DNA from 2 places in the Cupriavidus sp. FW306-1B-F12B genome. Region 1 is predicted to be linked to the other one. Evidence: riboswitches for the same ligand, from Rfam matches in the RefSeq annotation. Region 1 holds a riboswitch; the other holds the start of a gene.
The links. A riboswitch is a leader RNA that binds a small molecule or an ion and turns the genes downstream of it on or off. The one in region 1 is predicted to bind glycine.
Positions count from the first base shown of each region.

Region 2: linked by a shared signal. The riboswitch ahead of gcvT (glycine cleavage system aminomethyltransferase GcvT) and the one ahead of AC3WLE_RS11590 (D-amino acid dehydrogenase) in region 1 are both predicted to bind glycine.

Region 1 is NZ_JBYSXC010000005.1:321,992-336,688, forward strand. It holds gene AC3WLE_RS11590 (D-amino acid dehydrogenase) at 1-1,219, opposite strand, end outside; glycine riboswitch at 1,231-1,349, opposite strand; glycine riboswitch at 1,350-1,448, opposite strand; gene AC3WLE_RS11595 (TonB-dependent receptor) at 1,605-3,932, shown strand; gene AC3WLE_RS11600 (sialidase family protein) at 3,958-5,181, shown strand; gene AC3WLE_RS11605 (TlpA family protein disulfide reductase) at 5,178-5,681, shown strand; gene AC3WLE_RS11610 (porin) at 5,975-7,066, shown strand; gene AC3WLE_RS11615 (MBL fold metallo-hydrolase) at 7,106-8,110, shown strand; gene AC3WLE_RS11620 (Bug family tripartite tricarboxylate transporter substrate binding protein) at 8,141-9,130, opposite strand; gene AC3WLE_RS11625 (tripartite tricarboxylate transporter substrate binding protein) at 9,192-10,172, opposite strand; gene AC3WLE_RS11630 (GntR family transcriptional regulator) at 10,198-10,947, opposite strand; gene AC3WLE_RS11635 (amidohydrolase family protein) at 11,067-11,921, shown strand; partial or broken gene AC3WLE_RS11640 (zinc-dependent alcohol dehydrogenase family protein) at 12,029-12,652, shown strand; gene AC3WLE_RS11645 (DUF2894 domain-containing protein) at 12,669-13,364, opposite strand; gene AC3WLE_RS11650 (OmpA family protein) at 13,357-14,004, opposite strand; gene AC3WLE_RS11655 (DUF802 domain-containing protein) at 14,001-14,697, opposite strand, start outside.
Region 2 is NZ_JBYSXC010000007.1:64,714-79,410, reverse strand. It holds gene AC3WLE_RS14035 (YbdK family carboxylate-amine ligase) at 1-1,030, shown strand, start outside; gene AC3WLE_RS14030 (glycine zipper domain-containing protein) at 1,055-1,558, opposite strand; gene AC3WLE_RS14025 (alpha/beta hydrolase) at 1,694-2,557, opposite strand; gene AC3WLE_RS14020 (OsmC family protein) at 2,568-3,041, opposite strand; gene AC3WLE_RS14015 (MBL fold metallo-hydrolase) at 3,069-3,806, opposite strand; gene AC3WLE_RS14010 (L-serine ammonia-lyase) at 3,869-5,245, opposite strand; gene gcvP (aminomethyl-transferring glycine dehydrogenase) at 5,390-8,320, opposite strand; gene gcvH (glycine cleavage system protein GcvH) at 8,421-8,801, opposite strand; gene gcvT (glycine cleavage system aminomethyltransferase GcvT) at 8,891-10,018, opposite strand; glycine riboswitch at 10,117-10,242, opposite strand; glycine riboswitch at 10,264-10,351, opposite strand; gene AC3WLE_RS13990 (YMGG-like glycine zipper-containing protein) at 10,429-10,656, opposite strand; gene AC3WLE_RS13985 (UvrD-helicase domain-containing protein) at 10,939-13,035, shown strand; partial or broken gene AC3WLE_RS13980 (ATP-binding protein) at 13,116-13,286, shown strand; gene AC3WLE_RS13975 (ABC transporter substrate-binding protein) at 13,272-14,408, opposite strand; gene hemN (oxygen-independent coproporphyrinogen III oxidase) at 14,598-14,697, shown strand, end outside.

The DNA.
Region 1 (14,697 bases):
CCGCCGACAAAGTCCACCCCAGGTGCCCGTGCCCGGTGTTGTAGAAGATGCATGCCGCCCGCCCGCGCCCCACGCGCGGCAGCATGTCCGGCATCATCGGCCGCAGCCCGGCCCAAGGCACCACGCTGCGCGTGCTGACGCCGGGAAAGCACTGCTGCACCCATTCCACCAGCGGGCGGATGCGGTCGGCGCGGATATCGCGGTTGTAGCCGTTGAACTCGGCGGTGCCGGCCACACGGAAGCGGTCGTCGCCCAAGCGGCTGGTGACCAGCTTGGTTTCGTCGTCGAGCAGGCTGACCACCGGTGCGGCGGCGCGGCTGGCCTCGTCGGTCAGGTTGACCGTGATCGAATAGCCCTTGACCGGATAGATGTTGACCCGGTCGCCCAGCCCCGCGGCCAGCGCGCGGCTGGCGGTGCCGGCGCAGATCACGGCGCCATCGAAGCTGGAGGTGGCCGTGTCGGCGCCGTCCTGCACGGTCACGGTGGCGCGCCTGCCGTCGGCCTTCACCGCCTGCACGTCCTGGCCGTACAGGCAGCGCACGCCCAGCCGATCGATGGCTGCGGCCAGGCCGCTGGTGAACTTGTGGATGTCGCCGGTGGAATCGCTCTCGGTGAAGTAGCCGCCGTAGTACGAGCCGGCCAGCGTCGGCTCGATCGCGCGCATCTCCTCGGGCGTCACGGCGCGCCGCTCCAGCCCGCCCTGCGCCAGCAGCGCCGAGACCCGGCCGGCATGCTCGAAGCCGGCCTTGTCGCGGTAGATATGGAGGATGCCTTCCTTCTTCAGGTCGAAATCGATGCCTTCCTGCGCCGCCCAGGCGAACAGGTGTTCACGCGCGGCGATGGCCAGGCGCGCGGTCTCGATGGTGTTGCGGCGGTAGTGGGGGATGGCGGCGATGAACTCGGCGAACCAGGACAGCTTGTGCCAGTTGGGCCGGGGATTGACCAGCAGCGGGGCGTCGTTGCGCAGCATCCATTTCATGCCCTTGACGATGGTCGACCAGTGGGTCCAGACCTCGGCGTTGGAGGCCGACAACTGGCCGCCATTGGCGAACGAGGTCTCCATGGCGGCATAGCGGTGGCGTTCGAACAGTGTGACGGAGAATCCGCGCCGGGCCAGCGCGTAGGCCGTGGTGACACCCGTGATGCCACCGCCGATGACAGCGATTGATTTCATGATCTGCAGGTTCCAGGAACGTCGATGGTGGGAGCCCGGACGCAATATGCGTGGCGGACGCCCCCTCTGTTCTGGACCTGAGAGATTCACGACACCCGGCCGCGAGGGCGGGGCGCGCTTGCTCCTTCGGTATGCCGGCGGACGATAGCGTCCGGCATTCTTCAGAGTGCACTGACTGGTGATGCCGGTCCTTTTGCCTGAGAGTTTCCGGGGCGGTTGCTCCTTCGGCGCTGTCCGCGGCGGGCGCCGCGACAGTCTCTCCCTGCATCACATTGGCTTGATGCCAATCGGGGCAATGTAGTGACAAGGCTCGACGTTGGATATGCGGGTTAACGCTTAGGCGGCCTGCCGCCCGCGTCGCTATGTCGCATCGGCCTGCGTCCCCGTGCCCCATAAAATGTCAGCGCTCGCTCTCGGGGAGAGGCGCCGTATGCTGCGCTCAGGTGGAGTGAGTCGAAAAAGACGACAACAAGGTTTTCCAGTGAAGAAAAATCGCATTGCACTGGCCGTTTCGGCGGTGCTGATGGGCCCCGCCGTCGCCGCCGCCCAGGTGGTGGACGCGCCCGAGCCGCTGCAGGAGGTGGTGGTCTCGGCCAAGTCGGAGCGCGCCGAGACGCCGGCGATACCGCCCAACACGCCCTCGCCGGCCTACGGCATCAGCAGCCGCCGCATGGCCGACTTCAATGTGGTGAACACGGAAGACGCCCTCAAGTACGCGCCCAACCTCGCCGTACGCAAGCGCTTCATCGGCGATATGAACTCGATCATCTCGGTGCGCAGCACCAGTTCGCGCCAGTCGGCGCGCGGGCTGGTGTATGCGGACGGCCTGCTGCTGTCCAACCTGCTGGGGTCGGACTTCAGCTTCCCGCCGCGCTGGTCGCTGGTCAACAGCGCCGAGATCGAGCGCATGGATGTGCTGTACGGCCCGTATTCGGCGCTATATCCCGGCAACTCGCTGGGTGCGACGGTGCTGATCACCACGCGCACGCCGGAGAAGCTCGAGGGCGATGCCAGCGTGCAGCTGTTCACGCAGCGCTTCAGCCTGTACGGCACGCACGACAACTTCAACGGGGTCCACGCCAACGCCTATGTGGGCGACCGCGTCGGCCCGTTCTCGTGGCTGGTCAGCGTGGACCGGCAGGACAGCAAGAGCCAGCCGTTGAGCTTCTATACCGCGGCACGCTCCACGGCCCGCGCCACTTCTGCCGACAAGCCGGTCACCGGCGCCTACTTCGACCAGGACCAGACCGGCCGCGACCGCGTGGTGATGGGCGTGAACAGCGAGGGCGTCACCCACACCGTGCAGGACCAGCTCAAGCTCAAGCTTGGCTACGACATCACCAATACCCTGCAGGCGCAGTTCACCGCGGCCTACTGGCAGCAGGACCGCTCCAGCGCCACCGGCAGCTACCTGCGCGATGCCGATGGCAATGTTGTGTCGAGCGGTCCCGTGAATATCGGCGGCTATCGCTATGTGATTCCCGCCAACGCCTTTGCCCCCAGCAATGGCGAGGACGCGCGCTGGCTCTATGGCCTGTCGCTGCGCACGCGCAATGAGACCGGCTGGAATTTCTCGGGCGTGGCGTCGCTGTTCGATGTCAGCAAGGACATCAGCCGCAGCGCCAACACCGCCGGCAGCGGGCCGGGCACGGTGACCTATGGCGACGGCACCGGCTGGCGCACGCTCGACCTGAAGGCCGACTACCGCCCGCAGCTGCTGCAGGGCGGGCACTGGGTCACGTTCGGCTACCACTATGACAATTACCGGCTGAGCAACACCACCTACAACACCTCGGACTGGCAGGCGGTCACCATCACCGCCTTCAACAACGCCTTTGCCGGCAAGACCGAGACCCAGGCGCTCTATGCGCAGGACGCCTGGTACTTTGCCGAGGACTGGAAGCTGATCCCCGGCGTGCGCTACGAACACTGGCGCGCCTATGACGGCAGCCGCAGCCAGCCCGGCGTGGACATCGGCTACCCGGTGCGCAGCGAATCCAACTGGTCGCCCAAGCTGGCGCTGGAGAAGGCCTTCGGGCAGGACTGGCTGGGCCGCTTGTCGCTGGGCCAGGCCTATCGCTACCCGACTGTCAGCGAGCTGTTCCAGGGCCGCATCACCGGCACCGCGCTGATCAACAACGATCCCAACCTGCGGCCCGAGCGGTCATTCTCGAAGGACCTGACCTTCGAGCGCACGCTGGATTCGTCGTACTTCCGGGTCTCGGTGTATGAGGACGATATCCGCGATGCCCTGGTCAGCCAGACCAATACCACGGTATTCCCGACCGTCACCAGTTTCCAGAACGTCGACCGCGTGCGCACCCGCGGCATCGAGCTGGCCTATGACGCGCGCGATGTGTTCGTCAGCGGCTTCGACCTGTCGGCCAGCGGGGCCTACAACCATTCGAAGACGCTCGAGAACGCCAACAACCCGGCCTCGGTGGGCAAGTACTTCTACCGCATTCCCAAGTGGCGGGCCAACCTGATGGGCACCTATCGCATCACGCCGGCCTGGGCCGGCACGCTGGCCATGACCTATTCGGGGCGGCAGTACAATACGCTCGACAATTCCGACGTCAATCCCGACACCTTCGGCGGCACCAGCAGCTTCCTGACCTTTGATGTCAAGCTGACGTACCGGCCTGCGAAGAACGTGCGCCTCGGGCTTGGCATCGACAACCTCACCGACCAGCGCTACTACGTCTACCACCCGTATCCGGGCCGGACGTTCTACGCCGAGGCGAAACTTTCCTTCTGAGCACGTGAACAGGCTGACCATATCCATGCAAGGCGTTCGCCCCGGTTTCCGCTTGATCGTTGCCGGGCTGATGATGGCCGGTGCCGCGCTGGCCGCGACCGCGCAAACGCACGGCGATCACAGCGGCCACGGCGCGCAGGCCAAGGCCGCGAAGATGAGCGAGCTTGGCACCGGCGCCGCGTTCGACCGAAACGGCAAGCTGTGGGTCGCCTACAAGGACGGCCCTTACGTCGCGGTACGTGCATCGACCGACTACGGCCGCAGCTTCGGGCCGGCGCAGCATGTCAACAACGTGCCGGAGCAGGTCGCCGCCGATCATGAAAGCCGGCCCAAGGTCGCCGCGGGGCGCGACGGCGAGATCTTCGTCACCTGGACCCAGCCGCTGCCCAAGCCGTGGACCGGCTTTATCCGCTTTGCGCATTCCGCCGATGGCGGCAAGTCCTTTGCCGAACCGCTGACGGTGCATGCCAACCGCGACCAGATCGCCCACCGCTTCGACGCCATCGCGGTGGACAACGCCGGGCGCGTCTTCGTCAGCTGGATCGACAAGCGCGACGTGGTTGCCGCCGAGGCGCGCAAGCGGCCGTACGCCGGCGCCGCGGTCTACTACGCGGTCTCGGCCGACCAGGGCAAGACCTTCCAGGGCGACTACAAGATTGCCGACCAGTCGTGCGAATGCTGCCGCATCGCGCTGTCGCCCACGCCCGACGGCAAGATGCTGGCGCTGTGGCGCCATGTATTCCCGCCCAACGCGCGCGACCACGCGCTGGCGCTGCTGGGCACCGACGGCAAGGCCACGCCGATGCAGCGCGCCACCTTTGACGACTGGCGCATCGACGCCTGCCCGCACCACGGCCCCGGCGCTTCGGTGGCGCCCGATGGCACGGTGCACATGGTCTGGTTCAACGTGCGCGAAGGCAAGCCCACGGTCTCGGTGGGGCGCTGGAAGGACGGCAAGCTGCAGGCACAGCGCCCGCTGGACGACCCGCGCGCGCAGCATGCCGACATCGTCGCGCTGAACGACAACGAGATCGCGGTGGCCTGGAAATCGTTCGACGGCCAGCAGACGCGGCTGTCCGCGATGCTGTCGCACGATGGCGGCAAGACCTGGCAGACGCGCAAGCTGGCCGGCACGGAGCGCGACTCGGACCAGCCGCACCTGCTGCAGCATGCGGGCCGCGCCTACGTGCTGTGGCGTACCGAGGCCGAGGGCTTCCAGGTGTTCCCGCTGGGCAAGGAGGGTGCATGATGCCATCCCGCCGCAAGCTGCTCGCCGCTGCCGTCCTGACCCTGGCGATGACGGCCGCCAATGCCGGTAGTCAACCGGCCGACCGCGTCGCCGTGTTCGCATCGGCCAGCGCCGCCCAGCTGGCGGCCAGCCAGAAGGGCAAGCCCTTTGTACTGGTGGTGTGGTCGCTCGACTGCGTCTATTGCAAGCGCAACTTCGACGCCATCGGCAAGCTGCGCGCGCGGCATCCGGACCTGCGCGTCGTCACGCTGGCGACGGACAACCCCGACGCGCTGCCACAGGTGCAGCAATTGCTCCAGCGCGTCAGGCTCACGCGCAACGCGTGGGTGTTCGGGCACGAGCCGCAGGAGCGGCTGCGCTATGCGGTCGATCCGGACTGGATGGGCGAGATGCCGCGCACCTACTTCTATCGCGCCGATGGCCAGCGGCACGGCGTGTCCGGCGTGATCAGCGACGCCGACTGGGGCAAGCACCTGCGCTGGGCTGGCATCGCCGGCTGAGCGCGCACCGGAATTCCATGAGGCCAGCGCGGGCCCGCAGCCCACGCTGGAGCGCGCCTCAGGCAAACGCGGTTCACCGCCTTTCTTGTCGGCTGCGCCTGCGTGACGCGCAGCGCAGCGGCGTGCCATAACCCCTCCCCACACATCGGTAGTTTCCCCACTCGGCCTCCATAAAACGGGGCGGTAGTATTCGCCCGTGGTGGTTCAATAAAGAAACAGATGTTCAAATATGAACATATGGGGGCTGCCAGGGTGCCTGGCAGGTTGCCGCCACAGGAAGCAGGGGAGACAGAATGAAATTCAACAGATACGCGGCCGGCCTGGCTGCCGCCATGCCGCTGGTGGCGGCGGCGCAATCGGTGACGCTCTATGGGGTGATCGATACGGGTGTGGAATACCTCAACCACGTGGGTGCGGCGGGAAATGACCTGGTGCGCCAGCCGTCGCTGGCTGCGACTGTGCCATCGCGCTGGGGCTTGCGCGGTTCGGAAGACCTCGGCAACGGGCTGAAGAGCGTGTTCGTGCTGGAATCCGGCTTCGCGCCGGATTCAGGCGTCTCGAATCAGGGCGCGCGACTGTTCGGCCGGCAGGCCTTCGTCGGGCTGAGCGGCCCGTGGGGACAGATCGGGTTTGGGCGCCAGTACACCATGCTGTTCTGGGCGCGTCTGGATACCGACATCCTTACCTCCAACGTCTACGGTGTCGGCTCGATTGACAGCTATATCCCCAACACGCGCGCCGACAACGCGGTCTCGTACAAGGGCAAGTTCGGTGGCGTCACCGTTGGCGCCACGTACAGCCTGGGCCGCGATACCGTCAATGCGGGACCGGGCCCGGCCGGCACCAACTGTGCGGGCGAGAACCCCGCGGACTCGCACGCCTGCCGCGAATGGTCGGCCATGCTGATGTACGAGACTGACTGGTGGGGCGTGAGCGCCGCCTACGATTCGCTGCGCGGCGGCCCCGGCGCCTTTGGTGGCCTGACCCGGAGCAGCCTGAAGGACGACCGCTTCTCGCTGGGCGGCTACATGCTGCTGCCGCGGACCAAGCTGGGCCTGGGACTGCTGTCTCGCAACAACGAAGCAAGCAGCACCCCGCGCAGCGACCTCTGGTTCGCGGGGGCGTCCTACGACATCACGCCCGCGTTCAACCTTGCCGGCGAAGTCTTCTACGTGAAGTACCGGCGCAGCGCGAACAAGGCCTGGCTTGGCGCGATCCGGGGCACCTACGCGTTCTCGAAACGCACCTCCGTGTATGCCACGGCGGGCTATATCGACAACGGCGGCCAGTCGGCGCTGTCGGTCAGCGGCGGCAGCCCCGGCGGCAATCCCAGCGCGGGCGGCAACCAGGCCGGCGTGATGCTCGGCGTCAAGCAGATCTTCTGAGGCGCTGCAGCGCTGTCACCCTTTTCAATAGGTAGAACGATGAAATCATCCCGCTTGCTGGCGATGCTGACCGGCATCGCCCTGATGTGTGCCACGGCCTTGTCGGTCGCCGCCACGCCCGCCCCGGCTGCGGCCGCCCCGGAACGCACTGACCATTTCCGCGTGACGCTGCTGGGCACGGGCACCCCGGTGCCTTCGGCAACGCGCGCTGGCTACAGCACGCTGGTCGAGGCCGGCGGCCAGAAGCTGGTTTTTGATTTTGGCCGCAATGTGGCCGTGCGCCTGTGGCAGTTGCGGATTCCGCTGGGCAGCGTCGACGCGCACTTCCTGACGCACTTCCACTCGGACCATCTGGTGGGACTGCCCGACCTGTGGCTGACTGGCTGGCTGCGGCCGCCCTACGGCCGCCGCGACAAGCCCATGGCGCTGTACGGCCCGGCGGGCACGCGCGCGCTTGCCGATGGGCTGCGCCAGGCCTTTGCCGCGGACATCGCCATCCGGCACAAGGATGAGGGCAGCGCGCTTGCGGGCATCACCATCGATGCCCGCGACGTCGCGCCCGGGGTCGTCTATGAAAAAGACGGGGTCCGCGTGACGGCATTCGAGAACGACCACGGCGACAACATCCGGCCGTCGTATGGCTACCGGATTGACTATCGGGGCCGGGTGGTGGTGCTGTCGGGCGATACCCGGTTCAGTCCCGCCGTGGTCGCGCAGGCAAAGAACGCCGACGTGCTGGTGCATTGCGTCACGCTGATCCCCGATGCGCTGCTGGCTTCCAACCCCGCGTACCGTGCCATCTACGATCACCTGTCCTCGCCGGAGGATGCCGCGCGGGTCTTCCAGGCTGCGGGGCCGAGGCTGGCGGTGTTCAGTCACATCGGCCTGAACGGCGATGCCACGGTCGGGCAGATTGCCGAGCGGGTCCGCAAGACGTATGCCGGTGAACTACTGATCGGCGAGGACCTGACGCGCGTGGAGATCAGCCTGGATGGCCGTGCCGGGACGCCGGGTGGCGTCGCGGTGTGGCAGGAGCGACCGTGAGCCCCGGCGCGCCGCGCCATCCCCTTGCGTTCAATCCGGCTTGATTCCCGCGCGCGCAATGATGGGCTTCCAGCGCTGCTGCTCCTGCGCGATAAAGCGCGAGAACTCCGCCGGCGTGTCGCCCACCACAATCGCCGCATCCGCGCTCAGGCGCTCGACCGACGACTTGCTCTTCACTGCTTTCACGGTGGCGTCCGCCAGCTTGTCGGCGGCCGCCTGGGGCAGAGATGCCGGTGCCAGCAGGCCATACCACTGCGTCATTTCGAAGCCGGGATAGCCTTGTTCGGCAACCGTTGGCACGTCGGGCAGCTGGGGAATGCGCTGGGTCGTGCCGGTGGCGATGCAGCGCACCTTGCCGGCCTTGATGAACTGGATGATCGCCGGCGCGCCGACCGCGGCTGCGTCCAACCGCCCCGACAGCAGGTCAGTGATCTGCGGACCGCTGCCGCGATACGGCACATGGGTGATGAAGGTGCCGGTCGCGGCCTTCAGGTATTCAAAGGCCAGATGGCCGGCGCTGCCGTTGCCGGCCGAACCGTAGTTCAGCTTGCCGGGCTTGCTCTTGGCCAACGCCACGAACTCCTTCAGGTTCTTCGCGGGGACGTCCGGGTGGACCACGTACAGGCTCGGCACCTTGGACAGCAGCGAGATCGCGCGGAAGTCCTTGACGGGGTCATAGGGCAGCTTCGGGAAGATAAACGGATTGACCGCCAGCGTGCCGATATGGCCGAGGATCAGCGTGTGGTTGTCATCGGCGCGCGCGACTTCGCCCATGGCGATATTGCCGGCCGCGCCGGGCTTGTTCTCGACGAAGACTGACACGCCTAGCAGCTTGGTCAGCTCCGCCGCGGTGGAGCGGGCCACGATCTCCGAGCTGCCGCCCGGCGCGAACGGCACCACCAGCCGGATCGGCTTGGCCGGCCAGGCCTGGGCACGCGCCAGCGTTGGCGCCAGCGCGCACGCGCCCAGTGCGGCGGTGGTCTTGAGCAGATGGCGGCGAAGGGGATTTATCGGGGTCATGCATTTCTCCTGAAAGTTCTGTAGCTGGGCCGTGGTGGGGCAGAGTCGGTGCCAGTTGGTGCTATTCGGGCTTGATGTTGCCGTCCCGGATGACCTTGGCCCACAGCCGGGCCTGCCCGTCGATGAATTGCCGTGCCTGTGCTGGCGGCGCAGCGACGATCTCGCCGCCCAGCTCGGCCACGCGTTGCCGGATCTCGGGGCTGGTCATGACTTTCTGCAGGGCGTCAGCGAGCTTCGCTGCGATCGGGTCCGGCGTTGCGGCGGGCAGGAAGGCCGCGTTCCATTCATAGACCTCATAGCTCGCCACGCCGGCTTCCTGCATGGTGGGCACGGACGGCAATGCCTGGGTGCGGGCATGGCTGGTCACCGCCAGCGGCTTCAGCTTGCCGGCCTTGATGTGCTGCAGGCTCGAAGCGACGTTGGCAAAGAACAGCGGCACCTGGCCGGCGATGACATCGGTCATGGCGGGGCCGCCGCCCTTGTAGGGCACATGCAATAGGTCGACCCCCGCGCGCTGCTCGAACAGCACGCCGGCCAGATGCTGCGCCGAGCCATTGCCCGAGGACGCAAAGGCGACCGAGCCCGGCTTTTGCCTGGCCATGGCCAGGACGTCGCTGACCTTGCTGGCGGGAAAGCCCGCCGTGGCCACCAGCACGTTGGGATAGCGCGCCAGCACGCCGACCGGCCGGAAGGCCTTGTCCGGATCGTAGGGCAGGCGCGGATAGAGGCTGGGATTCACCGCATAAGAGGAGGCATCGACCATCATGGTGTAGCCGTCCGGTGCCGCCTTGGCGACATAGGCGGCACCGATCTGCCCGCCGGCACCCGGGCGGTTCTCGACGACGACGGTCTGGCCCAGCTCGCGCCCGAGACCCGGCGCGATCAGCCGTGCCATCAGGTCCGCGCCGCCGCCCGGCGGATACGTCACCACGATCGTGATGGGCCGTGCCGGCCAGGCCGCGGCGGTGTCGGCGGCCTGCGCCAGCGTGGTGGTGGCGATCAGGGCAGCGACCGTGGCGGCGATTGCGTGGCGTGCGTGCATGGGTCTGTCTCCTCGGCGCGGTCCGTCAGCGGACGTCCGCGGTATAGCGAAAGGCAAAGGCGTCGCCCCGCGTCAGCCGGTATTCGATGCAGTTGCCGCCCAGGTCGAAGGCATGCCGGGTCACGACCGCGCACGGATGCGCATCCGGCAAGTCCAGCAACGCTGCCTCGTCTGCTGCCAGCGTGCGGAAGGTCACTTCGTCAACGGCGCGATGGACCGTGATGCCGCAGGCGCTGCCCAGCAGCGGGTAGAGCAGGTCGCCCCACTGCGCCGCAGGGAGTTGCTGCAGGGCTTCGCAGCGCGGCAGCGGCAGCCAGATCGATTCCAGCAGCCGGGGCGTGTCCTCCAGCCAGCGGCGGCGCGAGATCGCCAGCCCGCGCGCACCGGTCGGCAGCCCGAAGCGGGTTGCCATGGCCTTGTCCAGGCGCACGGTGCGGCACGACAGGATTTCCGAGCGCGGCACCGCCGGCGCGCCATCGGCGCCGCCGAAGCGGAAAAACCGCATCAGGCTGGCCCCGCTGAGCCCCTTGCGCACGAAGGTGCCCTTGCCTTGCACGCGCTCCAGCAGACCCTGCTGGACCAACACGGCGATGGCCTGCCGGATGGTGCCCAGCGCAATGCCGAACTCCTTGGCCAGCGCGCCTTCCGCAGGGATGGCGCTGCCGGGCGCCCACGCGCCCGAAACAATATTTGCCTGCAGTTCCGCCGCGATCTGGCCGTAGCGGCTCAGGCCCGCGGCGGTGGTTGTAGTCTGGAGCAGCGCGTTGTCTGGCATGCCGAACCCGTGCTAAATTGATGTCAATGTCATCTAGAGGACTAGAATACTGACGCGGGTTCGGATGCCATATCCGGATATACCCGCGCCACTGAGCCGCGCCACGGAGGGGCTGACTGATGAGCAAGCGCGCTTTGCCGCTGGTGGATACCCACTTCCACGTGTTCGATGCCGGAGTGGCCGCGCCATCGGCCCGCTACCGGCCGCCCTATGCCGCTGACCTGAAGGACTGGCACGCCCGGCTTGCCGGATTGGGGGACCTGTATGGGGTGGTGGTGCAGACCAGTTTTCTCGGCACCGACAATGCGGCGCTGCTGGCCGCGCTGCAGGCCATGCCCGGGCGCTTGCGCGGCGTCGCGGTGGTCGGCCCTGAGGTAACGGATGCGGAACTGGCTACGTTGCACGCGGCCGGCGTGCGGGGCATCCGCCTGAACCTGTATGGCGATCCGGACTGGCAGCGCATTTCCACCGCGCCGTGGCGCGGGCTGTTCGCCAGGATCGCCGGGCTCGGCTGGCATGTCGAACTCCATACCCGCAACGGTGATGGCGGCATGGTGCTGGCGCAGCTTGACGCGGCCCTTGGCAATGCCGGCGCGCCGGTCGTGCTTGACCACTTCGGCCGGCCAGGTGCAGAGGGAGCCGAGGACACGATCTTCGACGTTGCGACTGCCGTGCGCGCGCGCCGCCAGGTCTGGGTGAAGATCAGCGCGCCGTACCGGCTTGCATCCCCTCAGGACTGGACCAGGTTTGCGCAGCGATGGCACGAAGTCGTGGGAGCTGACCGGCTGCTGTGGGGCAGCGACTGGCCATGGACCAACCATGAGGCGCCGGCTCGGGTCGACGAGTGCCGGATGCTTGCCGCATGGCCGGGGCAAGGGGCGCCCGGTGACAGCGAAGCGGCCGGCGCGGCCTTGTCCGCTGCGCTCCGGTGGCGCAACGCGGCAGCGCTGTACGGGTTTGCGGTGAAGGGATAGCGGGCGGCTGGCGCCGCCGGCTTCAATCCAGCGCCAGCACCCCGGGAATCGCTTCCACCAGCAAATCGATCGTCACCCTCAGCTTGTTCGGCAGGAAACGGGCTGGCCTGGACGCCGCGCAGGCCAGCACGCTGACCTGCGCCGGCCTGACGGCCTGACGGCCTGGCAAGCCCTGGCCGAGGCCACGGTGACGCGGCCCGGCGACACCGTCGTGGTGATCGGCACCGGCGGCGTGGCCCTGTTTGCGGTGCAGATCGCCCGCGCACAGGGCGCGCGCGTGATCGTGGTGTCAGGCAGCGACGACAAGCTGGCGCGCGTGCAGGAGCTGGGCGCGGCGCATGGCGTCCACCGCGGCCGCACCGCTGACTGGCCGGCTGCCGTGCGCGAGCTGACCGGCGGCCGCGGTGCCGACCATGTGCTGGAACTGGCTGGCGGAGACAACTTCGGCCGGTCGCTTGCCGCGCTGGCGCAGGGCGGCCGGATCTCGGTGATCGGCAATCTTCAGGGGGATGAGCTGCGCGCCAGCGTCTTATCCGGTGCTGCATGGCCGCGTGACCGTGCAGGGGATCGGCGTGTCGCACCGGCGCGCGCTGCAGGACCTGGTGCGTGCCGTGGACTGGCTGGCGCTGCGTCCGGTGATCGAGAGCGAGTATGGGTTCGGGGACTTGCCCGCGGCGCTCGACCACCTGGAACGCGGGGCCTTCGGCAAGGTGGTGGGGCGGCTGCGCTGAGGCGCGGGCCGGACTGCTATTTGCGAGCCTTGCCGCGCACGCTCTTTTTGGCCGCGGCGGCGCGCGCCGCTTCTTTTTCGGCCGCTGCTGCCGCGCCCAACTGCTCCAGCCAGGCCATGCCCTCGACATAGGACAGGAAATGCCGCAGGTATTCCGGCGACGTCTCGCGCATCAGGGACAGCGAACGATGCACGAGATGGTCGGTATTGAGCGGCCCGGCATTCTCCGGCACGCGCTCCAGCGACAGGCGGAAGTGCTGCTCGACGCTGACCCTGGCCCAGGTCTCGCGGAAGTAGTCGGCCAGGGCATCGACCAGCGGCGCGTCGGACTGGGGTGCGGTTGCCGGCACCGGCGTGGGCGATCGTGCATCGTTTGAGGCAACCGCGAGGGCGGGCCTGGCGCGCGCGGTGATGTCGTGCACGAGTGCGCCAAGCGCGCTGGCTGCCGGGCCGGCTGTTGGCGTGGGCGGCGCGGCACCATCGGCAACATCGCTGTCCTGAACTGTGTACCGCTGCACGATGGCTGCATACGCGGCGGCCAGGCCACGCAGGCGCTCATCCAGCAAGCTCCGCACCGCGCCACTGTGTGCGGCGGCGCGGCGGGCCAGCGCTTGCATCAGGCGGAAGCGCACGGGATCGGCATAGTCGGCGCCGCTGGCCTGCCAGGCGTCCAGTTGCGCGCGGATATCGGCTGCCACGTCGAGGCTAGCCATGTGCCTTCACCGTGCCTGCGGTCACGCGCGGCACCGGCGAGATCTCGACGCGCCGGTTCTTTGCGCGGCCCTCGGCATCGGCATTCGGTGTCACCGGCTGCTGCGAACCGAAGGCGGCCGAGAACACTGAGGTGGGCGGGATGCCGGCATCGATCAGGGTGCGGGTCACGGTCAGGGCGCGCTGCGCCGACAGCTCCCAGTTGTCGGCAAAGCGGCGGTTGCCTTCGCGCACCTGCTGGTCGTCGGTAAAGCCACTGACCATCAGGATCTCGTCGCGGCTGCGCAGGTAGGCCGACAACGGTTGCGCCAGGCTTTTCAGCAGATCGCGGCCGTCAGGTTGCAGCTGGTCTGAGTTGAGCGCAAACAGCACGTTGCCGCTGATGCCGATGCGGCCGTTCACCAGCGTCACGCGGCCGGCCGCCAGCGGCCCTGCCAGTGCCTTTTCCAGCGTCTCGCGGCGCTGTGCTTCCTCCTGCCGCTGCTTCACCTCGGCTTCCAGCCTGGCTGACAGTTCCATCTGCACGCCGATGACCCCCAGCAGGACCAGCACGAACGCGCCCAGCAGCACCGACATCAGGTCGCCAAAGACGGCCCACGCGGGAACGGTCGGCTCGACGCCGGCGTCAAGGTCCTCTCTCATGCCGCCTCTGCGCTGGGCGCTTGCTGGCCGGCGCGCTGCTGCAGGTCCTCAAGGATCTGCTTTTGCGACAGCATGCTCAGGTCGACGACTTCGCGCGCCTGCGCCACGTAGTAGGCCAGTTGCTCGTCGCTGCGCGTCATCGACTTGTCCAGCGCGGCCTCGATGCGCTGCAGGTGGTCGATCAGCTTGCCGTTGGATTCGCTGAACAGCTGCACCGCCACGCCAAAGGCCTCGCCCAGGCTCGCGACTTCGACCGCGCTGCCGGTGACCTGCGCGGCGATGTCGGTGAGCTTGCCGGTTTCGGATTCGACCTTGTCGGTAAAGCGCGTGCCGACGCGGTCCAGCAGGTCCGCCGTGGTGGCGACCAGGGTGTCGACCGCGCTGCGCTGCTCAGTGGAGGCGTGGCTCACGGCATCGAGCAGCGTGCCCAGCGTTTCCAGCATGCGGCTGCGTTCTTCCAGCATGGCGTTGTCGCGCGCCATGCCGTCGGTGAGCTTCTCGCGCAGTTCCGCGATGACCTCCGCGGCGGCCTTGGGCGCTTCGGATGCGGCCTGCATCAGGTGGGCGACTTCGGCGATGGTGCCGGTGGCCTGGGCCTGCGCCTGGGCTGCCATGTCGCGCGCGGTGACGGCCAGCGTCTCGCAGATTTCCTGCTGGCGGCTGACGGTGTGCGCGCTGGTCTGTTCCCATTCC
Region 2 (14,697 bases), on a different contig from region 1:
CCTGGCCCCGTTCGCGCCCGACCTGCTGCGCGCGCTCAAGGGCGCCGAGCATGCCGGCGACATCAAGCCGGAGATCAGCCCGTCGATGATCGAGATCAGCACCGGGATCTGCCACAGCTACCAGCAGGCGCTGGAAGAGCTGACCGTGATGCGCGACCTGATGGTGGCGGCCTCGCGCTCGCTGAACCTGGGCATTGCCGGCGGCGGCACCCACCCGTTCCAGCAGTGGGCCGACCGCACCATCTCGGATTCGCCGCGCTACCAGTACATCTCAGAGCTGTACGGCTACCTGGCCAAGCAGTTCACCGTGTTCGGCCAGCACGTGCATATCGGCTGCCCCAGCGCCGACGAATCGCTGTTCCTGCTGCATGCCATCGGCCGCTATGTGCCGCACTTTGTGGCGCTGGCGGCATCCTCGCCCTATGTGCAGGGCGTGGATACCGGCTTTGCCTCGGCGCGGCTGAATTCGGTCGCGGCCTTCCCGATGAGCGGGCGGGCGCCGTTCCTGCTGACGTGGGACGCCTTCACCGCGTATTTCGAGAAGATGCGCAATACCGGCGTGATCGAGAGCATGAAGGACTTCTACTGGGATATCCGGCCCAAGCCGGAGTTCGGCACCATCGAGGTCCGCGTGATGGACACGCCGCTGACGGTGCAGCGCGCCTGCGATATCGCCGCCTATATCCAGATGCTGGCGCGCTACCTGCTGCTGTCGCGCCCCTTCATGCCGCAGGAAGACGATTACCTGGTGTACACCTTCAACCGCTTCCAGGCCTGCCGTTTCGGGCTGGAGGGGGAGTACGTGCATCCCAACGAACTGACGCGCATGCCGATCGCCGACCACATCCTGTCGATCTGCGACGCGCTGGTGCCGCACGCCGAGGCACTCGGCTCGCTGGAGGCGCTGGCCAATATCCGCGCGCTGGCCGAGCGCCGCGACGGCGACGCCGAGTGGCTGCGCCAGGTCGATGCCGATGCGCGCAGCCAGCGTGAAACGGTGCGCAAGGCGTGTGACCGGTGGGCTGCCTGAGCCTGCGCCAGGCTGCCCCTTGTCTTATTTGACGCTGTAGCCGCGCCCCTGCATGCAGGCGCCCCAGGCCTGGTAGTACGAGCCCATCGCCTGGCTGGTATTGGCCGCCGCCTGCTGGTTGGCCGCGTTCGCCTGGCGGCGCGACTGCCGGTGCGCCACGCCGCCCCCCACCGTACCCGCTGCAGCGCCGACCGCCGCACCCTTGCCGGCATCGCCTGCCATCGCGCCCACCACGGCACCGGCCGCGGCGCCGCCCGCGGCACCCCGCACGCGCTGGCCGCTCTGCGCCTGGGCCGGCGGCGGGGCGTTGGCGGCCTGTGCCGGATCCACGCCGGTCTGCTGCTTGGCCCAGCTGTAGCACGCGCCGTCGTCGCTGGCCTGCTGTTGCTGGCTCTGGCCCTTGGCCGGATAGGCCATGGGCTTGTTCTGCGCCATGGCCTGGGCAGGGATCAGCGCCGGGGTCAGCGCGATCGCCGCGGCCAGTACGCCGAGGCCACGGTACAGCTTGCGATGCTGGCATTGCTTCATGATGATGTTCCCCCACGGATGTCGGCTACGCAACGCTGGACGCACCGACCGGTGCGCAAGTGGCGAGCCGTTCTGTGAAGGCCAGTATTTGCGGCACGCAGGGGTAAGTCAAATCAGCGTTTTGACGGCCCGATGTTATTTGTTTGTAGTGGGTGGCGGGGACAGCAGGAACGCGACCGCTTCCTGCCACCAGGCCGTATCGACATGCCCGGCCCAGTCGTTATGCCCGGCGCCGCCGATCACCGCGAGCCGCCGCGGTTCGCCCAGCGACGCATAGAGCGCCCGGCCGAAGCGTGCCGGCACGATGGTGTCGCGTTCGGCGACCGCGACCATCACCGGGCGGCCGAAGCCTTCCAGGTTGGCCGCACTTTCGTAGCGGTCGCGCAGCACCCAGCCGGCCGGCAGCCAGGGATAGTGATGCGAGGCAATATGCGCAAGCTTGTCCCACGGCGTGATCAGCAGCACGCCGGCGACGCTCTCGCGCTGGCGCGCCGCGGCCGCTGCGGCCACGCCCGCTCCCAGCGACTCGCCGACCAGCAGCAGCGGGCCGCCGAACTGGCGCCGGGCCAGCGCAATCGATTGTTCCGCGTCTGCCACGAAGCTGCGCTCGCCGAGTGCGCCGGTGCGCGGGCCGTAGGCCGGGTACTCGGCCAGGATCACGCGAATGCCCAGCTTCGTCAGCGCGCTGGCGTAGTAGCCGCGATGCCCGGCGTGCCCGGCATTGCCGTGAAAGACCATGGCGGTGGCGCGCGCCGGTCCGGCCGGTTCGGCGACAAGGCCGCGAAAGTCCTGCGGCCCCGGCCAGGCGCGCAACCCGGGCGAGACCATGTCGTCGACCGAGGCCTTGTCGGGGAAGTAGAGGAAGTGATCCTGCATCATGCTGATTCCGGCAAGCAGGACCAGTCCCGCACCGAGCCAGCGCAGCACCCTGCGGCGAACCGATTCAGTCCGCGGCGGCACCAGCTGCGCTGGCGCCGGTGCCGGGACGATGGCAGGCATGGCAACGCGCTCAGGCGCCGGCGAACACCGGTTCGCAGCGCACCTCGGTCCTGACCGAGTTGGCGATAAAGCAGGCGCCATGCGCGGCGTGGTGCAGGGCATCGAGTTCTTCGCGCGTGGGCTCGCGCTCGCCGCCAAACGTCACCTGAGGGCGTAGCGTCACCACGGTCATCGCCATCTGCCCGTCCGCGTTCCTTGCCATCACACCAGTGGCCGCATCCAGGTAGCGGTCGACGACAAAGCGTTGCTTCGCCGCCAGCGACAGGAACCACAGCATGTGGCAGCTGGACAGCGAGGCGATGAACATCTCCTCGGGATCGACCGCGCTCGCATCCGACATCGGCAGCGGCACCACATGGGGCGACGACGATCCCGGAATTTCTGCGCCGCCGTCAAAGCGCAGCAGATGCCTGCGGCTGTAGCGGTTGCCGGCGAAATCCTGCCCGTCGCGTTGCCACAGGACTTCAGCGGTGTATGTGGACATGCAAAGACTCCTAACGTTAGGAAAACCTCAGGCGCCGTGCGGCACGCTTTCACCGTCGCGCAGGCCCAGGCGCTGGTTGGCCGGCACGGCGACATCGATCAGCTTCGGGCGCGGCAGGTTCAGGTTGCGCATCATCTCGATGAACTCTTCGCGCGTGCGGCCGGCGACGCGGCTGTTGTGGGCGCGCTCCTGGCCGATGGTGGACGAGGTGCGGCCCTTGTAGTCGTGGGCCGGATAGACCTGCGTGTCGTCGGGCAGCGCAAACAGCTTCCTGGTCAGGCTGTCGTAGAGCGTGCCGGCGTCGCCCGACTGGAAGTCGGTGCGGCCGCAGCCGTCGATCAGCAGGGCATCGCCGGTGAAGACGCGGCGCACGATGCCGTCGGGCGTGGGTTCTTCCCACAGGTAGCTCATGCTGCCGGCGGTGTGCCCGGGCGTATGGATGGCGCGCAGCACCTGCTTGCCGAAGGCGACAGTGTCGCCGTCGATCAGCTGCTTCTGCGCGGGCTTGATATCGCAGCCGGACGGCGCCGCAGTGTGCGCGCCGGTCTGCAGCGCAAGGTGGCCGGCCGAGGTGATGTGGTCGGCATGGGCATGGGTCTCGATGACCCACGCCAGCCGCGCGCCGGTTGACTTCAGCAGCGCCAGGTCGCGTTCCAGCTGGTGGTCGACCGGGTCGATCAGCAGCGCGTCCCCGGTGGCGGCGTCGATCAGCAGGTAGGTGAAGGTGGACGAGGTTTCGTCGAACAGCTGGTGGAAGGTCTGCATGGCTGCCCTCTTGTTTTTCGTTCGGGGAACGCCGCCATGATACGCCGCGCTGCGCGCGGACATTAGCATTCCACGATATTCACCGCCAGCCCGCCGCGCGCCGTCTCCTTGTACTTGGTCTTCATGTCGGCACCGGTCTCGCGCATGGTCTTGATCACCGAATCGAGCGATACGTAGTGCGTGCCGTCGCCGCGCAAGGCCATGCGCGCCGCGTTGACCGCCTTGACCGAGGCCATTGCGTTGCGCTCGATACACGGGATCTGCACCAGTCCGCCAACCGGGTCGCAGGTCAGCCCGAGGTTGTGCTCCATGCCGATCTCGGCCGCGTTCTCGACCTGCGCCGGGCTGCCGCCCTGCACCGCCGCGAGCGCGCCGGCGGCCATCGAGCAGGCCACGCCGACTTCGCCCTGGCAACCGACCTCGGCGCCGGAAATCGACGCATTGAGCTTGTACAGCAGCCCGATCGCGCCCGCGGTCAGCAGGAAGTCGACCACGCCTTGCTTGCTGGCACCCGGCACGAAGCGGTCGTAGTAGTGCAGCACCGCCGGGATAATGCCCGCGGCGCCGTTGGTCGGCGCGGTGACCACGCGCCCGCCGGCGGCATTCTCTTCATTGACGGCAATGGCGTACAGGTTGACCCAGTCCATCACCGAGAGCGGGTCCGACAGCGTGCGCTCGGCGCGCTCGGTCAGGCTGCGGAACAGTTCCGGCGCACGGCGCTTGACCCTGAACGGCCCCGGCAGCTCGCCGTCGGTGCGGCAGCCGCGCGCCACGCACGCCTGCATCACATCCCAGATATGCAGCAGGCCGCTGGTGACTTCCGCCTCGCTGCGCCAGGTCAGCTCGTTTTCCATCATCAGCCGCGCAATGCTCTTGCCGCTGGCGGTGGCCATCTCCAGCATGTCCTTGCCGCTGCGGAACGGGTGCGGAAGTTGCTGCGCGGCATTGAGCACCTGCGTATTGGGTGCGCCCGCGGTCACGACGAAGCCGCCGCCGACCGACAGGTAGCGCGCCTCGCGCAGCGATGCGCCGCTGGCGTCGAAGGCATGGAACTTCATGCCGTTGGGATGCTCGGCCATCGCTTCGCGCCGGTAGAAGGCGATGTGCTCCTTCTCGACAAAGGGCACGACATGCTGGCCCAGCAGCGACAGCTCGCGGCCCGCGCGCAGCGCGGCCAGGCGCGTGTCGATCGAATCGGGATCGATGGTGTCGGGGGCTTCCCCCATCAGGCCGAGGATCACGCCCTTGTCGGTGCCGTGGCCCTTGCCGGTGGCGCCCAGCGAGCCATAGAGCTCGGCACGCACGCTCGCCACCTGCGGCAGCAGGCCGTCGCGCTCAAGCCCCTGCGCGAACATCAGCGCAGCGCGCATCGGGCCTACGGTATGCGAGCTCGACGGGCCGATGCCCACCTTGAACAGATCAAAGACGCTGACTGCCACGGAATGTCTCCAGCAATGGGATGGCCCTGAAGAGGCTCTTCTTGGTCGGTTGGCATGGCTGCGGCGGGCACCGCGACACCGCGATGCCCGTCATCTCGAGCATAGTTCGTTGGCGAGCCGCCGCGGCTGCGGCGGCGCTACGCCTCAGTCCACCACGTAGTCGCTGACCGGCACGCAGGCGCAGAACAGGTTGCGGTCACCATACACGTTGTCGGCACGGCCGACCGGCGGCCAGTACTTCTGCGTGCGCAGCGATGCCACCGGGTACGCGGCTTCCTCGCGCGTGTACTTGTGGGTCCACTCGTCGGCGGTCACCACCGCGGCCGTGTGCGGCGCGTGCTTGAGCGGGTTGTCGTCGCGGTCGAAGGTGCCGTCGGCGACGCGGCCGATTTCCTGGCGGATCGCGATCATCGCGTCGATAAAGCGGTCCAGCTCGTGCAGCGCCTCGCTCTCGGTCGGCTCGATCATCAGCGTGCCCGGCACCGGGAAGCTCATGGTCGGGGCGTGGAAGCCGTAGTCCATCAGGCGCTTGGCCACGTCTTCATTGCTGATGCCGGTGTCCTTCTGCAGCGGGCGCAGGTCCAGGATGCACTCGTGCGCAACCAGGTCGTGCTGGCCGGTGTACAGCACCGGGTAGTACGGCGCCAGGCGCTTGGCGACATAGTTGGCGGCCAGGATCGCATTCTCGGTGGCGGCGGTCAGGCCGGCCGAACCCATCATCGCGATATACATCCACGAGATCGGCAGGATGCTGGCCGAGCCGAACGGCGCCGCCGAAACGCCGCCGATGCCGCGGTCGTCGCGGCGATAGCCGACGCTGTCCTGGTTGGGCAGGAAGTCAGCCAGGTGCGCGCCGACCGCGACCGGGCCCACGCCCGGGCCGCCGCCGCCGTGCGGGATGCAGAAGGTCTTGTGCAGGTTCAGGTGCGACACGTCGCCGCCGAACTGGCCCGGCGCGGCGGTGCCGACCATCGCGTTCATGTTGGCGCCGTCCACGTACACCTGGCCGCCGTGCTGGTGCACGATCTCGCAGATCTGCTGCACGCCCTGCTCGAACACGCCGTGCGTGGACGGGTAGGTGATCATGATCGCCGCCAGGTTCTTGCTGTGCTGCTCGGCCTTCTTCGCCAGGTCTTGCAGGTCGACGTTGCCGTCCTCGTCGCAGGCCACCACCACCACCTTCATGCCGGCCATCTGCGCCGAAGCCGGGTTGGTGCCGTGTGCGGACGACGGGATCAGGCAGATGTCGCGATGGCTTTCGCCGCGGCTGGCGTGGTAGGCATGGATGATCAGCAGGCCCGCGTACTCGCCCTGCGAGCCGGCGTTGGGCTGCAGGCTGACCGCGGCGTAGCCGGTGGCGGCGCACAGCATGGCCTCGAGCTGGTCGATCATCTCGCGGTAGCCCACGGTCTGGTCCAGCGGCGCGAACGGGTGGATCTGGCTGAATTCGGGCCAGGTCACCGGGATCATCTCGCTGGTGGCGTTCAGCTTCATCGTGCACGAGCCCAGCGGGATCATGGTGCGGTCCAGCGCCAGGTCCTTGTCGGCCAGCATGCGCAGGTAGCGCAGCATCTCGTGTTCGGCGTGGTGCGTGTTGAACACCGGGTGGGTCAGGTATTCGCTGGTGCGTGCCAGTTCCGCCGGGAACGCGTCCTGCACGACAGCTTCGAGCTTGTCGAAGTCCACTTCCGCGGGCAGCGGCTTGCCTTGCGTGAAGACTTCCCACAGCGCGACCACGTCGGCACGGGTGGCAGTCTCGTCCAGCGAGATGCCGACGCGCGTGGCGCTGATATGGCGCAGGTTGATGCCGCGCGCGGTGGCCGCGGCATGGATGGCATCGGTGTTGAAGCCGGTTTCCAGCGTCAGCGTATCGAAGAAGCTGGCGTTGGTGCGCGCGAAGCCGAGCTTTTCCAGGCCGGCGGCCAGCGTCGCGGTCAGGCGATGCACGCGCTGCGCGATGCGCTTCAGGCCCTGCGGGCCATGGTAGACCGCATACATCGACGCCATCACGGCCAGCAGCACCTGCGCGGTACAGATATTCGAGGTGGCCTTCTCGCGGCGGATATGCTGCTCGCGCGTCTGCAGGGCCAGGCGGTAGGCCTTGTTGCCCTGCGCATCGATGGTCACGCCCACCAGCCGGCCCGGCATCGAGCGCTTGAACGCGTCCTTCACCGCCATATAGCCGGCGTGCGGGCCGCCGAAGCCCAGCGGCACGCCGAAGCGCTGCGAGTTGCCCACGGCCACATCGGCGCCCCATTCGCCCGGCGCGGCGATCAGCGTCAGCGCCAGCAGGTCGGCGGCAGCCACCACCAGGCCGCCGGCGGCGTGCACGGCGTCGGCGATGGCGCGGTAGTCGTTGACGTCGCCGTTCACGCCCGGGTACTGCAGCAGCACGCCGAAGGCGTTGGCCGCGGCGGCATCGGCGGCGGGGCCGACCTTGACCTCGATGCCCATCGGCAGCGCGCGCGTGCGTACCACTTCCAGCGTCTGCGGCAGCACGTCGTCGGCCACGTAGAAGGTGTTCGAATCGTGCTTGTTCACGCGCTGCAGCAGCGTCATGGCTTCGGCCGCGGCAGTGCCTTCATCCAGCATCGACGCATTGGCGATATCCAGCCCGGTCAGGTCGGTGACCATCTGCTGGAAGTTCAGCATCGCCTCCAGGCGGCCCTGCGAGATCTCCGGCTGGTAGGGCGTGTAGGCGGTGTACCAGGCCGGGTTCTCGAAGATATTGCGCAGGATGACGCCGGGCGTGACGGTGTTGTAGTAGCCCTGGCCGATAAAGCTCTTCAGCACCCTGTTCTTGCCAGCCAGCCCGCGCAGCCTTGACAGCGCGGCTTCCTCGCTCAGCGGCTCGGTGAACTCGCCCATCGGCATGCCGTCGCGGCGGCGGATGGCGGCGGGGATGACGGCGTCGATCAGCGCGGCGCGGCTGTCATAGCCCAGCACCTTCAGCATGTGCTGCTGTTCGGGGGTATCGGGGCCGATATGGCGGGCGGCGAAGGCGTCGCGCGCCTCCAGTTCGGCCAGCGTGGGCCGGTTCACTTGGGCGGCGTTCATGGGAAGCGGGGCGTTCATTGGCAAGAACCTCGTGAGGTGCGCGCCGGCCGGTGGTCAGCCGGGACGGCGCGCGTCAGTCTGCAGTGGCCGGTCCAACCATGGACCGGCGCGGCCGGCGTCAGGCGCCGACGCTGGCCTTGTAGGCGTCGGCCGACATCAGGCCGTTGACGTCGTCGCCGTTGGCCGGCTTGAGCTTGAACAGCCACGCGTCGAAGGCGTCGGCGTTGACGCTCTCCGGGGCAGCCGTGGCGGCCTCGTTGACGGCGATCACTTCGCCGGCCACGGGGGCGTAGATGTCGGAAGCGGCCTTTACCGATTCCACCACTGCCAGCGCATCGCCGGCACCGACCGACTTGCCCACTTCGGGCAGTTCCAGGAAGACGATGTCGCCCAGCGCGTCCTGCGCGTGGTCGGTGATGCCGATGGTGAGCGTGCCGTCGGCTTCGACGCGTACCCACTCATGCGACTCGGTGTACTTGAGGTCAGCGGGGAAATTCATGAAGGTTCTCCGGATACAGATTTGTTTCTTGTTGGGTGATGCCTGCCCGGCGAAGCTGCCGGCAGGCGAGGGCGACCGTTGGGTGAGCCTCAGCTCACGAGTGCCTTGCCATTACGCACAAACGGCAGTTTAACCACAGTCGCGTTGAGTTTGCGGTCGCGGATCTCCACCTGCACGGTATCGCCCACGGCGACATCCTTGGGCAGGCGGGCAAAGGCGATGGACTGGGACAGCGACGGGCTGAAGGTGCCGCTGGTGATTTCACCGTCACCGGCCGGCGTGATCACTTTCTGGTGGGCGCGCAGGACGCCGCCCTTGTCACGCAGGATCAGGCCGAGGAATTGCTGGCGCGAACCGGCCGCGGCCAGTGCCGCCTTGCCGGTGAAGTCACGCTCGCTCTGCAGGTCCACCGTCCAGGCCAGGCCCGCATCCAGCGGCGAGGTGTTGATATCCATATCCTGGCCGTACAGGTTCATGCCGGCTTCCAGGCGCAGCGTGTCGCGCGCGCCCAGGCCTGCGGGGCGCACGCCGGCGGCGTTCAGCTTTTCCCAGACGGCGGCGACGTTCTCGGCCGGCACCACCAGTTCGAAGCCGTCTTCGCCGGTGTAGCCGGTGCGCGCCACCATGATCTCGCCGATGGCCGGGTCCTGGACCACGGCGGCGTTGAAGGGCTTGAGCGTGTCCGAAGGCTGGGTCGAGGGGAAGGTGCTCCACACCCTGGCGCGGGCGTTGGGCCCCTGCACGGCGACGATGGCCAGAGGCTGCGCGCCTGCAGGCGCAACATCGTCGCGGCGCGGCGTGATGGTCACATCGCTGCCGGTGGCGGCATTGCGCGCGCGGATCCATTCGATGTCGCCCAGCGCGGTGCTGGCGTTGACGACCAGGCGGAAGCGGTCCTCGGCAAAGAAGTAGACGATCAGGTCGTCGATGACGCCGCCTTTCTCATCCAGCATGCAGGAGTAGAGCGCCTTGCCCGGGGTCCGCAGCTTGTCGACATTGTTGGCCAGCAGGCCGCGCAGGAAGCTGCGGGTATTGGCGCCGGCGAGGTCGACCACGCACATGTGCGACACGTCGAACATGCCGGCGTCGGTGCGCACGGCATTGTGTTCTTCGATCTGGGAGCCGTAGTTGACCGGCATGTCCCAGCCGCCGAAATCAACCATGCGGGCGCCGAGGGCGCGGTGGATGGCGTTGAGGGGCGTGGCCTGGAGCGTCATGGAATCCTCTGGGGCAGTCTCGGTTGGCGAAAACAAAAAAGGGCCATCCGCCGCAACGCTCGCCGCGCCTGAATGTGGCGTGGCAATCCGCTGCGGCGGATGACCCCTCTGTCCTCGATACCTGAGAGATTACAAGGCGGATCCTGCCGGACCCCTTCCTCGTGCGCCCCTTCGGTGGGCACGCTCGCCACGAATGGCGGGTGCCGCTCTCCAGAGTTCGGCATGCATTGTGTGCATATTGCATGCCGATCCGATCGGTCCGTGGTGCCTGAGAGTTTTCGGGTGATACCCCTTCGGCGGCGCAGGCGATGCGCGCTCTCCCGGTCGGATGCGCGCAATGTACGGGAGGCCCCGGCCTTTGTCAAACCGGCCAGGGGAGCCTGCCGTACCTGTCGCTGCGGTGGTCTGGCTTACTTCTTCTTGTCGTCGGTGACAACGTTACCGATCACGCCGCCCACGGCCGCGCCACCCAGCGTACCCAGCGCGCTACCGTCGGTGAGGATGGCGCCGCCCACGGCGCCCGCGCCCGCGCCAATGGCGGTATTACGCTGCTTCGGGGTCATATCCGCGCAACCGGCAAAGGCCGCGACGGTCACGCCGATCAGGGTCACCTTGGTCAAAGTCTGCAGGGTTTTCATTATTGGCTCCGATGTGATGATTCAAGCATGTCAACCCCGCCGCGCAGGCCAGGGGACATACTAGTTAGAGCGTTTGGTTGCGCGATTGGCTCCGGCCTTTACGAAGTGTTACGCCGGTGACACAACCGGCCGTGTCAACGCGGTTTGCGCTGACTGACCTGCCGCGGCCAGCGTGTTAACATCGGCAGCTTTGCTGCCATGCCCGTTTTTTGGGTGCTGGCGTGTCCCGCCTGGCCTGCCGCTGTTCCTGCCGATTTCCCTGCCTCCAACCGCATCCCACGCATGACCCATGGCCTGAACTCCGCCCAATCCGAAGCCGTCCGCTACCTGGACGGCCCTTGCCTGGTGCTGGCCGGGGCGGGCTCCGGCAAGACCCGGGTGATCACGCAGAAGATCGCGCATCTGATCGAGGACAAGGGCTTCGAGCCGCGCCATATCGCCGCCGTCACCTTTACCAACAAGGCCGCCAAGGAGATGCAGGAGCGCATCGGCAAGCTGATGGAGGGCAAGACCACACGCGAGGGCAAGCGCATTCCGCTCAAACAGCTGACGGTCTGTACCTTCCACTCGCTCGGGGTGCAGATCCTGCGCATGGAGGCCGAGCACGTGGGCCTGAAGCCGCAGTTTTCGATCATGGATTCGGACGACTGCTTCGGCCTGATCCAGGAGCAGCTGGGCACCACCGACAAGAAGCTGATCCGCGGCGTGCAGGGCACGATCTCGCTATGGAAGAACGGCATGGTCGATCCGGAGGCAGCGATCGCGCAGGCCGCCAATGCCGACGAGCACCAGGCCGCGCTGGTCTACCGCAACTACGTGGCCACGCTGCACGCCTACCAGGCGGTGGATTTCGACGACCTGATCCGCCTGCCCGCCGAGCTGTTCGCGCGCAATGAAACGGTGCAACTCAAGTGGCAGAACCGCCTGCGCTACTTCCTGGTCGACGAATACCAGGACACCAACGCCTGCCAGTACCAGTTGCTGAAGCTGCTGGCAGGCGGCTCGCACCTGCGCGCGCCGGCCTTCACCGCGGTCGGCGACGACGACCAGGCCATCTATGGCTGGCGCGGCGCCACGCTGGACAACCTGCGCGGGTTGCAGACCGACTTCCCGGACCTGAAGGTGATCAAGCTGGAGCAGAACTACCGCTCCACGGTGCGCATCCTGGAAGCCGCCAACGCGGTCATCGCCAACAACCCCAAGCTGTTCGACAAGAAGCTGTGGAGCGAGCACGGCATGGGCGACCCCATCGCCATCCACCCGATGAACGACGAGGAGCACGAGGCCGAGTCGGTGGTGTTCCGCCTGTCCGCGCACAAGTTCGAGCGCCGCGCGCAGTTCCGCGACTACGCCATCCTGTATCGCGGCAACCACCAGGCGCGGCTGTTTGAGCAGATCCTGCGGCGCGAACGGATTCCCTATGTGCTGTCGGGCGGCCAGAGCTTCTTCGACAAGGCCGAGATCAAGGACATCTGCGCCTATCTGCGCCTGATTGCCAACCCCGACGACGATCCCGCCTTTATCCGCGCCATCACCACGCCGCGCCGCGGCGTGGGCAACACCACGCTGGAAGCGCTGGGCACCTTTGCCGGACAGGCCAAGGTGTCGCTGTTCGAGGCCGCGATGATGGGCGGCATCGAAGGCAAGCTGCAGCCGCGCCAGCTGGAGCCGCTGCGCGTGTTCTGCGAATCGATGGTACGGCTGGCCGACCGCGCGGCCAAGGATCCCGCCACCGTGGTGCTGGACGACCTGATGGAAGGGATCCACTACGAGGCCTACCTGTACGACAGCTTCGACGAACGGCAGGCGCAGTCGCGCTGGACCAATACGCTGGAATTCCTCGACTGGCTCAAGCGCAAGGGCACCAAGCCCGAAGGCGCCGAGGGCGAGGAAGCCACCGGCTTCGACAATGCCGACGGCCTCGGCAGCGAAGGCAAGAACCTGCTGGAGCTGACCCAGACCGTGGCGCTGATGAGCATGCTGGAAGGCCGCGAGGAAGATCCCGACGCGGTGCGGCTGTCCACGCTGCATGCGTCCAAGGGGCTGGAGTATCCGCACGTGTTCCTGGTCGGCGTGGAGGAGGGCATCCTGCCGCACTGCCGCGAAGAAGAGGACATGAGCGACGAGAAGATCGAGGAAGAGCGGCGATTGATGTATGTCGGCATCACCCGCGCCCAGCGCAGCCTGCATGTCAGCTGGTGCAAGAAGCGCAAGCGCGCGCGAGAGACCTACTCGTGCCAGCCTTCGCGCTTTATCGGCGAGATGAAGCTGGAGGAGGCGCCTGCGCCGGTGGATGAAACCCCGGCGATGAGCCCCAAGGACCGGCTCGGCGCGCTCAAGGCACTGCTGGGAAACGGCGGCAAGACAGCCCCGGGCTGAACGGGCGCTACAGTCCCGATACAAAGGCCTACCAGGCTGACAAGACGCGGGGTGCAGGCATGCCTAGTATGGCGGCTGTGCTGCTCGCGCCGTTCGACCGCGTCGAATCCTCGCGCAGCCGCGCCACCGGCGGGGTCGGCATGGGGTTGTCGATCGCGGTCGACATTGCCGCGCGCCATGGCGGCGAGCTGACCCTGAGCAACCGCCCCGAAGGCGGCCTGCGCGCGCGCCTGTCCCTACCGCGCGGCTGACGCCGCCAGCGTGACGTACTGCGAGCCGCGCTGCCCGTGCGTGAAGTCGAGCGGGAAATCGCCCACGTCCACGCGCCCCTGCAGTGCCCGCCGCATCTCGGCCGCGCCGCTGCCGCGCAGGCCGGCCAGCGCGCGCGCCAGCCATGCCGCGCCGATATAGCCAGCCAGCGTGGCCGGCGACGGCGGCTCATCCAGGTATTGCTTCATGCGCGCCACGTGTTCCTTCACCACCCGCAGCGTTGCCTGTTGCGGCCCGGGCGCGACCTGGGTCAGCACCATGCCGCCGTTGTAGCCAGCGCCCAGGATCTCGCGCGCGGCGGTGGCGCTGACCGACGACAGCCCGACCAGGAAACCGTACCAGCCCTGCACCGCCAGCGCGCGGCCCAGCCCGGCGTAGGCAAGGGTATCGCCCGCCACGATCACCGCGCCCGGGCGAGTGGCGGCGATGCGCCGGGCGGCGGCCTCGGGATTGGCGTCGAGCGGCACTGCGCGCGTCCCGGTCTGCGCCTCCAGCCGGGCCAGCGACGGGGCGGCGAAGTCCGGCGCCAGGGCCAGCGCGATGCTGGTCAGGCCGTAGCTGCGCAGCTGGCGTACCGCCGCGTCCAGTTCGGCCTGGTAGTCGGCACGGGTGAACCAGACGTTGTCGGCCGCCAGCGCAAGCCCCGACAGCGGCGCCACGATCTGCACGCCGCGCCGGCCCAGCTCGGCCGATGCCGCCAGCGCCGGCAACAGCCGGTCGCCCGGGCCGAACAGCAGCTCGGCGCGTTCGGTATCGGCCAGCGACACCGCCTGCGCCAGCGCGCGGCGCGGGTCGGGATCGGCGTCACGGACCACGTGCGCGATGCGCACCGGGCCGTTGCCGGCGTTGACAGCATCGAACATGACCTTGGCCCCGGCCAGGTAGTCGCGCGCAAGGTCGGCTTGCGCGCCGCCGCGGTCGAGCAGGTGGCCGACCACGACCGTGCGGCGCGCCTGCGTCTGCGACAGAGCTGGCCAGGCGGGCAGGGCCAGGGCCGCGCCGGCGGCGGCAAGCAGGCGGCGCCGGTGCCGGGCCGGTGCTGCCAGGTGGCTGCGCAGCGGTGGGTACGGCGGATGCGTTGATGTCTGGTCGGGAGTTGGCATTGCAGGGGCAGGTGACGCGCGGGCCGGCGGTGGCGCGCAGCGTATCCGCCACACATGACACCAATGTGACGCCCGCCGCCCGCAGGTCCAATGCCCGCGCTTGACGGCGGTCAACGCGCCAGCGGCGGTGCGGCCCTACGATGGGCCGTCATACACCCATACCCCCGCGCCCCCATGATCCCGTCTGCCATGACTTTCCCTGCGCCCGACCGCCGCGCACTGTCCGACTTCCGCGCGCTGGCCGGCCGCATCGACGGCAACGGCCCGCGCTATACCTCGTACCCGACGG